DNA from 2 places in the Pseudarthrobacter sp. KH_020_B genome. Region 2 is predicted to be linked to the other one. Evidence: riboswitches for the same ligand, from Rfam matches in the RefSeq annotation. Region 2 holds a riboswitch; the other holds the start of a gene.
What was found. A riboswitch is a leader RNA that binds a small molecule or an ion and turns the genes downstream of it on or off. The one in region 2 is predicted to bind S-adenosylmethionine.
Positions count from the first base shown of each region.

Region 1: linked by a shared signal. The riboswitch ahead of AC3IT0_RS14235 (aminotransferase class V-fold PLP-dependent enzyme) and the one ahead of metX (homoserine O-acetyltransferase MetX) in region 2 are both predicted to bind S-adenosylmethionine.

Region 1 is NZ_CM174506.1:3,083,628-3,090,583, reverse strand. Features, by position in the region: gene AC3IT0_RS14255 (fluoride efflux transporter FluC) at 1-31, opposite strand, end outside; gene AC3IT0_RS14250 (fluoride efflux transporter FluC) at 31-465, opposite strand; gene AC3IT0_RS14245 (metal-dependent transcriptional regulator) at 466-1,179, opposite strand; gene AC3IT0_RS14240 (class I SAM-dependent methyltransferase) at 1,211-1,969, opposite strand; gene AC3IT0_RS14235 (aminotransferase class V-fold PLP-dependent enzyme) at 2,105-3,544, opposite strand; SAM riboswitch class IV at 3,580-3,693, opposite strand; gene hisN (histidinol-phosphatase) at 3,852-4,664, opposite strand; gene rsgA (ribosome small subunit-dependent GTPase A) at 4,719-5,834, opposite strand; gene aroA (3-phosphoshikimate 1-carboxyvinyltransferase) at 5,818-6,956, opposite strand, start outside.
Region 2 is NZ_CM174506.1:1,495,050-1,502,005, reverse strand. Features, by position in the region: gene AC3IT0_RS07040 (DMT family transporter) at 1-757, opposite strand, end outside; gene AC3IT0_RS07035 (RNA-binding S4 domain-containing protein) at 791-1,024, shown strand; gene AC3IT0_RS07030 (alpha/beta hydrolase) at 1,111-1,761, opposite strand; gene AC3IT0_RS07025 (SGNH/GDSL hydrolase family protein) at 1,857-2,705, shown strand; gene AC3IT0_RS07020 (winged helix DNA-binding domain-containing protein) at 2,752-3,993, shown strand; gene AC3IT0_RS07015 (hypothetical protein) at 4,007-4,540, shown strand; gene metX (homoserine O-acetyltransferase MetX) at 4,639-5,754, opposite strand; SAM riboswitch class IV at 5,766-5,880, opposite strand; gene AC3IT0_RS07005 (VOC family protein) at 6,035-6,673, shown strand; gene AC3IT0_RS07000 (CPBP family intramembrane glutamic endopeptidase) at 6,794-6,956, opposite strand, start outside.

The sequences.
Region 1 (6,956 bases), 1.6 Mb from region 2:
TGCCGAACACTCCCACCAGGACCGCGCCCATCACGGCGCTGTCCCCGCCCGGTCACCCTGCAGCCGGTCGGCGAGCAGCCGCCCGGCCCGCCAGCCACCGGCCGCGGCGCCCAGGCCCAGCAGCAGGGACAGCCCCAGGTACGCAATCCACACGGAATGTTCGCCGCCCCTGGCCAGCTGGTCAATCGAGAAAACCACCGCAGAGAACGTGGTGAATGAGCCCAGGAGTCCTGGCCCGAGGCCGGCGCGTAGCCAGAATGCAGTCTGCGGCCGGGACATCCAGACTGTGGTTAGGCTGGCCAGCACAAAACTTCCGGTGACGTTGATGGCCAGGGTGGTCCACGGCATTGCCCCAGCGGTTTCTGGAAAGGCGAGACCCAGGCCGTACCGGAGTTCCGTTCCGGCCAGGCCGCCCACCGCCACGGCCAGCCAGGCCCGCCAGTGCGGCACGCGGGCGTTCGTCATTCAGCTGTCGCTGAGCGTGCAGCCCGCGTGGGGGTGGTCGCTGTGGACCCAGAGTGCAGCGGTGACTTCATCCGCGAGATCGAAGTCCTGCTTCCGGCCGGCATTGCTGATCCGCACCACCAGCGCGCCGCCGAACGGTTTGCGGCCTACAACCTCCACCTCGGCGTCGAGAGCGATTTCCTCGGCGGAAAGATACCGCAGCAAATCAGGGTTCTCGTCGCTGATGCGGGTGATCCGGCCGGTGTGGCCGGGATCGAGTTGGCCGAGCAGGTGGGCCTCGGGCAGCAGCACCGTGCCGTCCGCGGCGGGGATCGGGTCACCGTGCGGGTCACGTTGCGGGTTGCCGAGTTTTGCCGCCATGCGCTCAATAAACGTGTCCGACACTGCGTGCTCCAGCAGTTCGGCTTCGTCGTGGACTTCGTCCCAGCGGTAACCGAGCTCATGCACGAGGTAGGTCTCAATGAGCCGGTGCCGGCGCACCATGGACAACGCCAGCCGGACCCCGGAGTCCGTGAGGGTGATGGCGCTGTACGGCTTGTGGTCCACCAGGCCCTGGTCCTTGAGCTTGCGGACCATCTCCGAGACCGATGAGTTTGCCACCCCCAGGCGTTGCGCGAGCTGCGAGGACGTAATGGGTTTGTCCTGCCACTCCGTGAAGCCGTAGATGACCTTGACGTAGTCCTCGATCGAGGAGGAGGGCGCGCTGGTCTTCACGCCTCCAAGCCTACCCGGTGGTCCGCGCCCCTCACGCCCTCGTGGCCCGCCACGTCAGCGTCAGGTACGGCAGGCTGATGTCCTCTTCCACGGCGTGCCCCAAGTGCTCGTGCAGATACCAGTCCAGGTTGGCCAGGACCTTGCTTCGGGTGGCTTCGCCGGCGCGCAGGTAGTAGCTGCGGGACTTTGTCAGTTCCAAGATGTCTTCCGTACTGAGGCTGTCCTCCCACCGCGTCACATGGCTCTCGAGGCCTTCAAACTCCGGCCCGACCACCGGGCGGAACCCGGGCTTGTAGACGTCGCCCGCGTGCATGATTCGGGACAGCCGGTGGACCCACGGAACAGACGTGTCCAGCTGGTTCCAGATCAGCCCCAGCGTTCCGCCGGGCCGCAGGATCCGCGCCAGTTCGGTGCTCGCGGGTATTGGATCGCACCAGTGCCAGGCCTGCGCAACGCTCACGACGTCGAACGAGGAGTCGGCCAGCCCTGTCGCCTCCGCGGTGCCCTGTGTCGCGTCCACCGCCGGGTAGTGGGCCCGCAGCTGTTCAAGCATGTCCGGCGACGGGTCCACGGCGGAAACCGCCAGGCCGCGTTCAAGCAGCAGGGCGGTGAACTTGCCGGTCCCGGCGCCCACGTCCGCCGCGTCCCTGGCTCCGGCAGGGATCAGCCAGTCCGCTGATTCGGCAGGGTAGCCAGGGCGTACACGCTGGTAATGTTCGCCGCCGTCCTGGAAACTCTGTCCGAGTTCCAGGCGGCGTCCGTGCTCAAGCCTGGGGCCACCCCGTGCCACGTGCGGCCTCCTTCAACTGTGCCCATCGGTATCCTTCGAATTTACCGCATGGGCCGCAGCCGCCTCGTCAGACTTCAGGTCCGGTCAGGAATCAGGGCAGCCGCCTGGTCAGGAATCAGAGAAGGAAAGCGTCAGTCAGTCGTCAAGGCACGGAGCCGCGCCGGCAGTGCCCGGGGTGTTGGGCGCCCAGTGCGGGTAGGTGCGCGTGTCGTTGGCCGGAACCCAGCGGCCCGCGTCCACCACGTAGTCCCAGCCCAGTCCGGTCTGGCGGAGTTGCTCCAGGCCAGCAAGGAGCCGCTGAACATCCTCCAACCGGGAACCCACGCCGAAACTGGCCCGCAGCGAACCGGAAGGAAGGCCGAGGCGCTTGAGGAGCGGGTGCGCGCAGAAGCGGCCGTCCCGGAGGCCAACGCCGTGCTCAGCGGATAGGTAGGCGGCCACGAGGCCGGCGTCGTATCCGGCCACGGAGAAGTTGACCACGCCGATGGTGCCGGTTTCAGCGTCCGTGTCCGAGAAGATCTGGTGCACGGTGACGCCGTCGATTTTCCCGAGCCCGTCCACCAGGAATGCCCTGATGGCCGCTTCGTGGGCGTGCCAGCGGTCCTGGTCCAGGGACGCGATCACCTGGGTGGCGCGCGCCAGGGTGGCCGCGCCCAGGACGTTGGGGGAGCCGCCCTCGTGCCGGGCCGGACCGGTGGCCCAGCTGACGCCGTCGAGCCTTGCCTCGCGGACGGCGCCGCCGCCGGCCAGGTGCGGCGTGCCGGCGTCGAGCCAGTCTGTGCGGCCCACCAGGACCCCGGAGCCGAACGGCGCGTAGAGCTTGTGGCCGGAGAAGGCGAGGTAGTCGACGTCGTCGGTGCTGATATTGATGCGCCGGTGCGGCGCGAGCTGCGCGGCGTCCACCACGATCCGCGCGCCGTACTCATGGGCCAGTCCGGCCAGGGCCTTGACCGGGAGGATTTCGCCGGTGACGTTGGAGGCTCCTGTGACTGCGAGGAGGCTGACGTTGCCCTGCTCAAGTTCGGCGCGGAGGACCTCGATGGTCCCCGCGATGGTGTCCGCGGCGACGACGCTGCGGTGCGGGACGCCCTGCCACGGCAGGAGGTTGGCGTGGTGCTCGATGTCCAGGTACAGGACATCGCCATTCGGGCGCCCGTCCGTGGCCGGCAGGCAACCCGCCAGCAGGTTCAGCGAATCGGTGGTGTTCCGGGTGAAGATGACGGAGTCGTCCGGGCGCCCGCCCACAAAGTCGCGGACGACGTTCCGGGCGTTCTCGTACACCGAGGTGCTGATCTGCGACGCGTAGCCGGCGCCGCGGTGGACGCTGGCGTAGAACGGCAGGATCTCGTTGAGGTAGGCGGACACCACGGAGAGGGCGGGGGCGGAAGCGCCATAGTCCAGGTTTGCGTACCGGACATGGCCGCCCTGGATCAGCGGGGCCTGGATTTCCGCGCCGGTGACGGCGGAAAGGGGGCGCCCGGCGATGGCGGCGGCATCGTTGAACAGCGCAGCGGCGTTGGCGGGGGCGTCGTTGTTGGGAGAAACGCTGGCGGGGGAGACGGTGGCAGTTGTCACGGAGACCTCACTCTAAAAGGACTCCCGGTACGGGGAATCCGCGCTTGCCGCGTCCATTCCGGACCGGCCTGGTCGTCACCCGGGGCACCCCACCGCGAATGGAGGGTTGCCGGCCAGCAAACCGGGGTTTAGCGCTGGCACTCGTGACCTGTTAAGAGCGTAGAACATCTGGCCCTGCAGAAAAGAAGCCCGGCCCAATGTTAAGGACTTTGTTACGCGCGTTTGAGGAACGGCGTATTTGTCGAAGATACGACGGCGGACGCCCCCTTTGAGGAGGCGTCCGCCGTCGATAATTCGCAAAAAGTGCCTAGAGGAGATCGTCCAGGTCCGGGTTCAGCCGCTTGAGCACCTCTGAGTGCAGGATGGAGTTTGTGGCCAGGGCGTTGCCGCCGAACGGCCCGTCCTGCCCCTCCAAAGATGTGAAGCGGCCGCCGGCTTCCACCACGATGGGCACCAGGGCAGCCATGTCGTAGAGGTTCAGTTCGGGCTCGCAGGCGATGTCCACGGAGCCTTCGGCCACCATGCAGTAGGACCAGAAGTCACCGTAGGCGCGCGTGCGCCACACGTCCTCGGTCAGGCCCAGGAACTCATCCAGGTTGCCGCGTTCCTTCCAGCCGCCCAGGCTGGAATAGGACAGGGAGGCATCCGAAAGTTTGGAGACGTCCGAGACGCGGAGCCGTGTTGCGGCGGCGAGGGACTTGCCCATGTACGCGCCGGAACCTTTGGCGGCCCACCAGCGTTTGCCCAGTGCGGGCGCGCTGACCACTCCCACCACGGGTTCGCCTTCGTCCACGAGGGCGATCAGGGTGGCCCAGACCGGGACGCCGCGGACAAAGTTTTTGGTGCCGTCGATGGGATCAATGATCCAGCGGCGGGAACCGTGGCCGGAGCTGCCGAATTCCTCACCCAGCACGGCGTCGCGGGGACGTGAGCGGGAGAGCTGGCCGCGGATGGCTTCCTCCGCGGCCTTGTCCGCGTCCGTGACCGGCGTCAGGTCCGGCTTGGTCTCGATGTGGAGGTCCAGGGCCTTGAAGCGGCTCATGGTCTGGTCGTCCACGGAATCGGCCAGCACATGGGCGAGGCGCAGGTCATCGTTGTAGCTCGAAGCGGGTTGGATCATGGTTCCAAACTACCGCCTCGGGGCGGCGGGGTTGGGGACGTCGGCGTTCCGCCGCTAGCCTATGCTGCCCAGTTCCTTGGTTTCCTGGCCAACCAAGCGGGGATCAGAGCCCAGCAGCCGCCGCAGCGACGCGAGCCGGGCCGGGCCGGTGGGGCCCGCTTGACCAGAAGTCACCCAGGCGTCCACTCCGCAGTTGACGGCCGCGGTGTTGTGCTTGCAGCCACGCTCGCAGGCATCCGTGCCCGGCTCCAGGTCCGGGAAGGATCGCAGGATCCGGTCCGGGTCCACATGGGCCAGGCCGAACGAGCGGATGCCAGGGGTGTCGATGATCCAGCTTCCGGCGGGGGCTCCGGTCAGCTTCAGGGCAAGGGCCGACGACGACGTGTGGCGGCCGCGGCCGGTCACCGCGTTCACGCCACCGGTGGCCCGTTCGGCCCCGGTGAGCGCATTGACCATGGTGGACTTGCCCACGCCGGAATGCCCCAGCATCACCGAGACTTTGCCCTCGAGGTAGGCGCGGAGCTGCGAAACTGCGTCACTGTCCAGGCGGGCCGAGAGGCCGTCGTCGGAGCGGGCATCGATACCGGAGGCCTCTGAGTCCGAGGTGCGGCTGATGATCACCGGGAAGTCGAGGTGCTCGTAGTTGGACAACAGTTCCGCGGGATCCTTGACATCGGCCTTGGTGACAAGCAGCAGCGGCTCGATGCCGGCGTCGTAGGCGGCCACCAAGGCACGGTCGATGAAGCCGGTGCGCGGCTCAGGGTTTGCGGCGGCCACCACCACCACCAGCTGATCGGCGTTGGCCACCACCGCACGCTCGATCGGATCAGTGTCGTCGGCGCTGCGGCGCAGCAGGGTCCGGCGGTCCTGGATCCGGACCAGGCGGGCCAGGGTGTCGGGCTCTCCGGAGACATCTCCAACGAGGGAGACGAAGTCGCCGGCCACCACGGGGGAGCGGCGGAGTTCGCGGGCCCTGGCCGCGATGATGATCCGCTCGTCGCCGGAGTCTTCGCCGACGACGGCGGTGTACCGGCCGCGGTCAACGGTGATGATGCGGCCCGTGACGGCGTCGTCGTGGCTGGGGCGGTCCTTCGTGCGCGGCCGGGAGCCCTTTTTGCTGGGCCGGATCCGGACATCGGACTCGTCCCAGGAATCAGTGCTGCGTGCCACCAGTGGGACCTTCCGTGGCGTCGTCTGCAGCCGCGCCCTGGGCGAGCATGTTGGCCCACATCTGCGGGAATTCCGGCATGGTCTTGGCCGTGGTGGCGATGTCCTGGACCTCGATACCCGGAACCGCGAGGCCGAGGATGGCGCCGGCGGTGGCCATCCGGTGGTCGGCGTAGCTGTACACGACGCCGGCGTGCAGCTTCGCCGGCCGGATCACCAGGCCGTCGCTGGTTTCCTCCGCGTCGCCGCCGAGCCGGTTGATTTCGGTGACCAGCGCGGCCAGCCGGTCAGTCTCATGGCCGCGCAGGTGCGCGATGCCGGTCAGCCGTGAAGGTCCGCTGGCAAGGGCACAAAGGGCCGCCACAGTGGGGGCCAGTTCGCTGGTTTCGTCAAAATCCGCGCCCTTGATTTCGGGGCCGCCGGTGACGGTCAGGACGCCCTTAGCCAGGCTGACGTCCGCGCCCATGTCCGCCAGGATGCTGCGCCAAAGGTCTCCCACCTGCGTGGTGCCAGTGGGCCAGTCCGGAATCCGGACAGTGCCGCCCGAGGCCAGCGCCGCGGCCAGGAAAGGCCCGGCGTTGGAGAGGTCCTGCTCTATGCGCTGATCAAAAGCGCGGATGGGGCCCGGTGCCACCACCCAGTGATTCGGCAGGGAATCGTCCACTGATACACCGACGCCGCGGAGCACGGCAACGGTCATGTTGATGTGGTCCAGGCTCGGCACGGGCTTGCCCACGTGCTCCAGGTGGAGTCCGTCGGTAAACCTGGCGCCGACCAGCAGGAGGGCCGAGACGAACTGTGACGACGCACTGGCGTCGATAACCAGGTGGCCGCCCCGGACTTCCCCGGTACCTTCAACGGTGAACGGCAGCGACGAGGGGGTCCCGCCGTCGTCCGCGGTCAGTGCCACGCCGAGAGCCTTCAGCGCCTCGATGATGGTGCCCATGGGGCGTTTCCGGGCGTGCGGGTCGCCGTCGAAAACACTGACACCGTTGCGCAGCGCCGCAAGCGGCGGAACAAAACGCATCACTGTTCCGGCGAGGCCGCAATCAATCTGCGTCCGTGACGACGGCGCCTCCTGGCTCAGGGGCGTGACCTCAAGGTCCGGCCCGAACGCGCCGTCGC
Region 2 (6,956 bases):
GGTAGTACCACCACTCGGACGGCAAGGGATTGCCCGGCCCCAAAACAGCCACCTTGATGGCCAGCGCAATCCACAGGAACACCGCGCCGGCCACAAAGTTCACCAGCGTGGCGGCGATCGGCGTGCCGTAGTGGACCGTCGCGGTTCCGTTCATGGCCTGCTGGAAACTCATCAGGAATCCTGCCAGCACGGGGAGGATCAGGGGGATGACCAACGTCTCCGGGCCTCCGGCGCCGTCAGTCGGCGAGCCCGGCGTGCCCAGGGTGCCGGCAAACCGAGGCGAAACGGCCCAGGCGACGGCGGCCACGGTCAGCACGCAGCCGATCACCCGCATGGCGGTCACCGCCCTTTTTCCGGCAGGTCCAATGCCCAGCCGGTCCACCAGCAGGCCGCTCAGGGTCTGTCCGGTTACGGCGGCCACGGTAAACAGTGCCACGCCCAGGACGCCCACAGTAAAGGACTGCGCGAAGACAAACAGGCCGCCGATGCCGCCGGCAAGCACGTACGCGGGTGGGAACGCCCGGGTCCGGACCGCTGGCAGGATCCTGGCCAAACCGGCGCGGCCGCTGGGCAGGATCAGGGAGATCAGGATCATCACCACCAGGCCGGTGCTGAAACCCACCACGGCCGCGGCGATGCCGTCGTTGAGCCGGACGCCGAGGGCGCCGTTGATCCGGCCCTGGACAGGAATGGCCAGCCCCGCCCCGACGGCCAGCGGGAGCCCCGCGAAGCGCGGCAGCCGGGGGGTGTGGGTCATTGGATTCACCTTACGTCAGGCATTATTACTTGTATGAGCAACCAGGACATTGAAGAGATCCCCATCCGCGACAGCATGATCCGTCTTGGTCAGCTCTTGAAGCTCGCCAGCCTGGTGGAGGACGGCGTGGAAGCCGCCGAATTGATCAAGAACGGACTCGTCAAGGTCAACGGCGAGATCGACGACCGCCGGGGACGCCAGCTGCACAACGGCGACACCGTCACCGTCAACGGGCAGACCGTCAGGGTTGTGGCCCCGGACGCCTGATTTGGAAGGCCTGATTCAGCGGGCCCCACCCGGCGAGGACAGCACAAGCGGCCGGCGGCACTATGCCGCCGGCCGCCGTCGTACGTTTACTTGTTCAGCACCTCGTGCGTCAGGAACTCGGAGACGTGCCCGATTTCCTGCTGGTTGATGCCGTGCCACATGCCCGTGTAGAGCACCTTGGTGAGCTTGACGTGCCCACGCACCCAGCCCATGGTGTACTCGATCTTGTCGGGGGTGATCACGGGATCCTGCTGGTCCCGGCCCCAGAAGAGCGGCACTGTGCCGTCCAGTTCGCCGTCCTTGAAGGCGGGGTCGCCGTCCGCGTTGACCACAAAACCGGAAAGCCCGACGACGGCGGCATAGTCAGCGGGGCGCTGCCGGAGCAGCGTGGTGGCCATCGCCATTCCCATGGAAAAGCCGAGCAGCGTCACCGATGGGTGGCCGGCTTTGACGGTGTCAATCCAGTCCTGCACGTAACCGGCTCCAGCTTTGACGGCGTCGAGGGTGTAATCGATGGAGGCTGTCAGGGGGAACCACATAAACCCGGGGCCCGTGGCCAGGGGCGCCCGGAGGGAGGCAACAACAAAGTCCTCGGGAAGCATATCCGCCAGGCTCAGCAGGTCCTGTTCGTTGGCGCCGTAGCCGTGCAGCAGCACCAGCAGCGGCTTTCCGGAGCGCTGGTCCTCCGGCCGGGACCACATAACAACAGGGGCGGGAAATACTTGGGCGTCAGTCATGGTTTCCATTCTTACAGTTACCCGGTGGTAACTACCTACGGTGGCGTAGCTTGTGAGCAAGGAGGCAGGATAGGACCGTGAATGACGCAAAAGCCATGCAGAGTCCGCCCACTACCACGGCAGCACACCCCTGGAGCCGTTATGTAGCGATGGGAGATTCGTTCACGGAGGGCATCGGCGATCCGGAACCAACGAGCCCCGGCGGCTTCCGCGGCTGGGCGGACCGGGTGGCCGAGGAACTGGGCCGGGGCCAGTCGGACTTCGCCTACGCCAACCTGGCCGTCCGCGGCCGGCTGCTGCAGCAGATCGTGGACCAGCAGCTTGCTCCGTGCCTGGCGCTGAAGCCGGACCTGGTGACCCTTTCCGCCGGCGGCAACGATCTCATCAGGCCCGGCGGCGACCCCGACGCCCTCGCCGAAAAACTTGATTCAGTGGTCCAGATCCTGGCCATGGGCGGGGCCACGGTGGTGCTGTTCAACGGTCCGGATACGGGTTCTTCGGTCCTGGGACGGATCCGCAGCAAGGTGGCCATCTACAACGAGAACCTCCGCACCGTTGCCACCCGCCATGACGCCATCATCGCCGACATGTGGTCGCTCAAGCAGCTGAACGATCCGCAGATGTGGGACGAGGACCGCCTGCATTTTTCGCCGCTGGGACACCACACCATCGCCGCCATGGTGCTGGAATCGCTGAACGTGAACCACACGCTTGAGCCGCGCCTGCCCAAGCCCCTGCCCGCGCGCACGTGGCGGGCAGCCCGCTCCGAAGACCTGGTGTGGGCCCGCGAGTACTTTGTCCCCTGGGTGGTGCGGCGGCTGCGCCACCGCTCCTCCGGCGACGGAATCACCGCAAAACGCCCGACGCCGGGCCCTGTGTTCGGCCCGGGCGTTCCGCTGGGATCCGGCGAGGGTCCGCTGGGCACCACCGACGCCCGGCGCTAGCGGCGGCCCGGCGTGAGCGGCGGCCCGGCGCTAGCGGCGGCCCGGCGTGACCGAGGGACAGCTGCCCCGGACAGCCATGGATCCGGATGAGGTGGTGCGGCTTCGGCTTCACGCCCAACGGCTGCGCGGACCGGGCCTGGACGCCGCGGCGGACGTTGTCCGGCACCTTCTGGCGGTCCAGGCGCAGGAGTTTCCCTACGCCCGCTGGAGCCTGGCGCAACGGACCGGCGGTCTTGGCGATGGCGCCCCGGCCCGTCGTGCTGCCGCCTCTTCTGATGTTTCCAACGCCATGGCCGTGGAGCAGGCGGTGTCCGACGGGCGCATCCTGCGCACCCATATCCTGCGGCCCACCTGGCATTTTGTGCACCGCGAGGATCTTCGCTGGCTGACGGCCTTGTCCGCGCCACGGCTTCACCAGGGCAACGCGGGCATGTACCGGCGGACCGGAATTAATGCCGCCGCCGCCGACCGGAGCGGGCAAGTCCTGGCCGACGCCGTCCGGGGCGGGCGGCACCTGACCCGGGAACAGCTGGCCGCGCGGCTGCAGGACGAAGGGTTCGCGGCCACCGGCTTCGGGCTTGCCTACCTGATCATGCACGCCGAGATCAGCGGGATCCTGGCCAGCGGGTCGCCGATGCGCAGTCCGGGCGGTGCCCTGAAACAGACCTACGCCCTGTTTGACGAGCGCGTGCCCGCCGGCCCGGCCACGCCGCCCACCCGGACCGAAGCCCTCAGCGAGCTGGTCCGGCGCTACTTCACCAGCCGCGGCCCGGCCACGGTCAAGGACTGCGCCGATTGGTCCGGGCTCACCATGGCCGACGTACGGCTCGGCCTCCAACAGTCCCTGGCGGCTGCGCCCGAAACGCTGGCAACGACGGCGATTGACGGCGTCGTGCATTATTTCGACGCCGGGACGGACGGTGATACGGACGGCGGCACCGAGGCCGGTAAAGCCATGCCGGCAGCCAGACCGCGGATCGATCTGATCCAGTGCTACGACGAATACGTGATGGGCTATTCAGCAACGCGGCACTATCTGGGCGGCAGCGCTCCGGCGTTCCCGGTCGCCGGGGATCCGATGCACGTGGTGCTGCTCGACGGGCGCATGGCCGGCTGCTGGCGGCACACCATGTTCGCCGGCCGCTGTGAGCTGGATATCCGCTTGTTCGCTGCCGCGGGCCCCGCTGTGGAAAACGCGGTGCAGGACGCCGTGGACCGGTACGGGGCCTTCCTGGGCATCCAGGCCACGCGTGCGGGCTCCGGGGTTAAGCTGGAAGGACACATATGAGAGGCGCTACACCGTGAACAGCTTGTTTTTCTGGATCATCATTCTGGCGTTCGTGATACCGATGGCGATGCGGATGTACCGGAAATCCGTCAACAAACGGAACCAGGAGCAGAGCTTTTCCGGGCGCTACCCCGAGCAGTTTCCAGGCGGCGGGCAGTACCCGGGCAGCGAACAGTACCCGGGGCCGCAGAGCAAACAACCCCGCGACGGCTACACGCAGCAGGATTACATGAGCGGCGGCTTCCGCCAGATCATGAGCCCGCAGCCCCTGCCGCCCAGCCAGCCGTTGCCGCCCCTGCAGCCGATTCCTACTGCGGATCAGCAGTTCCCGCCCTACGGGCAGCCTGTTCCGCCGTACAGGCAGCCGGTGCCCGAGCAGCGCGCGGAAGCACCACAGCAGCCTGCCGCCCCCGTCACTCCCCCGCCGCCGTCGGGCCCGCAGGGATACCGAGCCCGGAAGCTGGCCGAACTGGACCAGCAGTACAGCAACGGCGAGCTGGCCATGGAGGACTACATGAAGCGCCGCTCCGACATCATGAACGGCTGACCCTTCAAACAGCGCGAACGGACACTTGAGGCCCCGATTCCGGGGCCTCAAGTGTCCGTTCGGGCTTAAGGGCGGGGGCTCAAGTGTCCTCTCGCGCTTTAGACGAGGAAGGTGTTCCGGAGCTGGACGCCGAGTTGGCCGATCTCGGTCAGGAAGCCGTCGTGGCCGATCGGGGCCTCAATAACGTGGACGTCAACGTCGCCCGGGAGCGCGTTGGCCAGCTCACGGGACTGGGACGGGAAGTACAACCGGTCACTGTCGACGGCAGCCACGAAGAACCTGGCGGTGGCACGGCCCAGGGCCTCGTCCAGCGAACCCCGCCCGCGGCAGACGTCATGGCTCATCAGGGCGTCCGTGATGGCGATGTAGCTGTTGGCATCAAAACGCTGCACCAGCTTTTTGCCCTGGTGGTCCAGGTAGCTTTCCACCTGGTAGCGGCCCCGCTCCCCCAGCGCTGCAGCCTGGAACGGCGATTCGGGGTGCTGGGCCGACCGTCCGAACCGGCCATGGAATTCCTCGGCGGAGCGGTAGGTGATGTGAGCAATGCGCCGTGCCAGGGCCAGGCCGTCCTCCGGCAGTGGACCGCCGTAGTAGTCGCCGTCGTTGAAATTGGTGTCCTGGCGGATGGCGAGCGTCTGCGCCTGGGCGAACGCGATCTGTTCGGCCGTGCTGGCGGCGCCGATCGAGATAACGGCGCACCGCTGAACCCGTTCCGGGTACGTGACCGCCCACTCCAGGGCCCGCGCGCCGCCCATGGAGCCGCCCAGCACGGCGTACCAACTCGGGATGCCCAGCTGGTCAACCAGCCTGGCCTCAGCCGCCGTGGTGTCCCGCAGCGTTACCAAAGGGAATCGTGACCCCCACGGCTTGCCGTCCGGGGCAACCGAGGACGGCCCGGTGGAGCCGTAGCAGCCACCCACGATGTTGATGGAGACCACAAAGAACCGGTCGGTGTCCACCGGCGCACCGGGGCCGGCCAGCTGTTCCCACCAGCCGGGCTCGTCACTGTCGCCGCGGGTAACGTGTGTGCTGCCCGTCAGGGCGTGCTCAATGAGGACGGCGTTGGAGCCGTCCGCGTTGAGGGTCCCCCACGTTTCATAGCCCAGGGTGACGTCCGGGAGGTAACCGCCGGCTTCGAGCTCGAGTCCACCAATGCTGGCGTAACGGACCACACCGTTCCCGGGTGCTGCGGTACGGGAAATCGTAATCGTCATGGAAGGACCTTTCTACGCGCTTGCCCACCGTCAATTGACCGGCAGGCCAGGTCCTCACCCGGGGCACCCCGCCGCGAACGAGGGTTGCCGGCCAGCAAGCCGGGGCTGTCGCTGGCACTCATGACCTGCTTCGAGTGTACGAACAGCCGCGGTCTATTGCTAAGCGTGTGACTGGGTATGACTTCGCGGGAGCCCTACTGCTGTCCACTCGTGACGCAACAGGAATCCGGTAAGGCTACCCTTAGCTGAGAGCCGGATCACAAAGTGCCAAGATGATGGCATGCGCATGGATCACGTCTCTTACGCCTGTGAACAAGATGGCCTCGTTGCCACCACCGAACGTATTTCGTCCGCCCTCGGCGTTGAAGCCGTGAAGGGTGGAGTGCACCCCCGGTTTGGAACCCGGAACATGATCATTCCCCTGGCCGGCCACAAATACCTGGAAGTCGTGGAGGTCCTGAACCACCCGGCATCGGACAAGGCTCCCTTCGGGCAGGCCGTCCGGGCACGCTCCGAAGCCGGCGGCGGCTGGATGGGCTGGTGCGTCGAAGTGGACGACCTAGCTCCGTTCGAAGACCGCCTGGGCCGTGCTGCCGTCAACGGCAACCGCAAGTTCCCGGACGGCCGTGAGCTGGTCTGGAAGCAGATCGGCATCCTGGGCCTGATCGCGGACCCGCAGGTCCCGTACATGCTCAAGTGGGAGGGCGACCCCGCCCTGCACCCGTCCAACGCCTATGAGAGCAACGTCAAGATGAGCTGCCTGACCATCGCCGGTTCCGCTGAACGCGTGACGGAATGGCTGGGCGAACCCGTCGAGAAGCCCTTGGAAGATGTGGCCGTTGACTGGGTGGCTCCGCATGGAACCCCCGGCATCCTGTCAGTGACCTTCGAAACCGCCACGGGCGCAGTCACCATCTGATTGCACGCTCAATAACTTCGGCCGCCATCAGCGGGTGCCAATGATGCCACCCACCGATGGCGGCCGAATCCCTTTTTAAGCCGCTAAGTGCACCTGTGGCGCACGGGAACCACTGCCGTCCTAACCCAGGCCCACAGCCCGGCCAAAGAGGCTGAAGCCAACGAAGGCAACAATGTCCAGCAGCGCGTGCGCGATGACCAGCGGCATAACCCGCCTGGTCTTTGTGTAGAGCCAGGCAAACACCACACCCATCACGGCGTTGCCGATGAACGGCCCGAAGCCC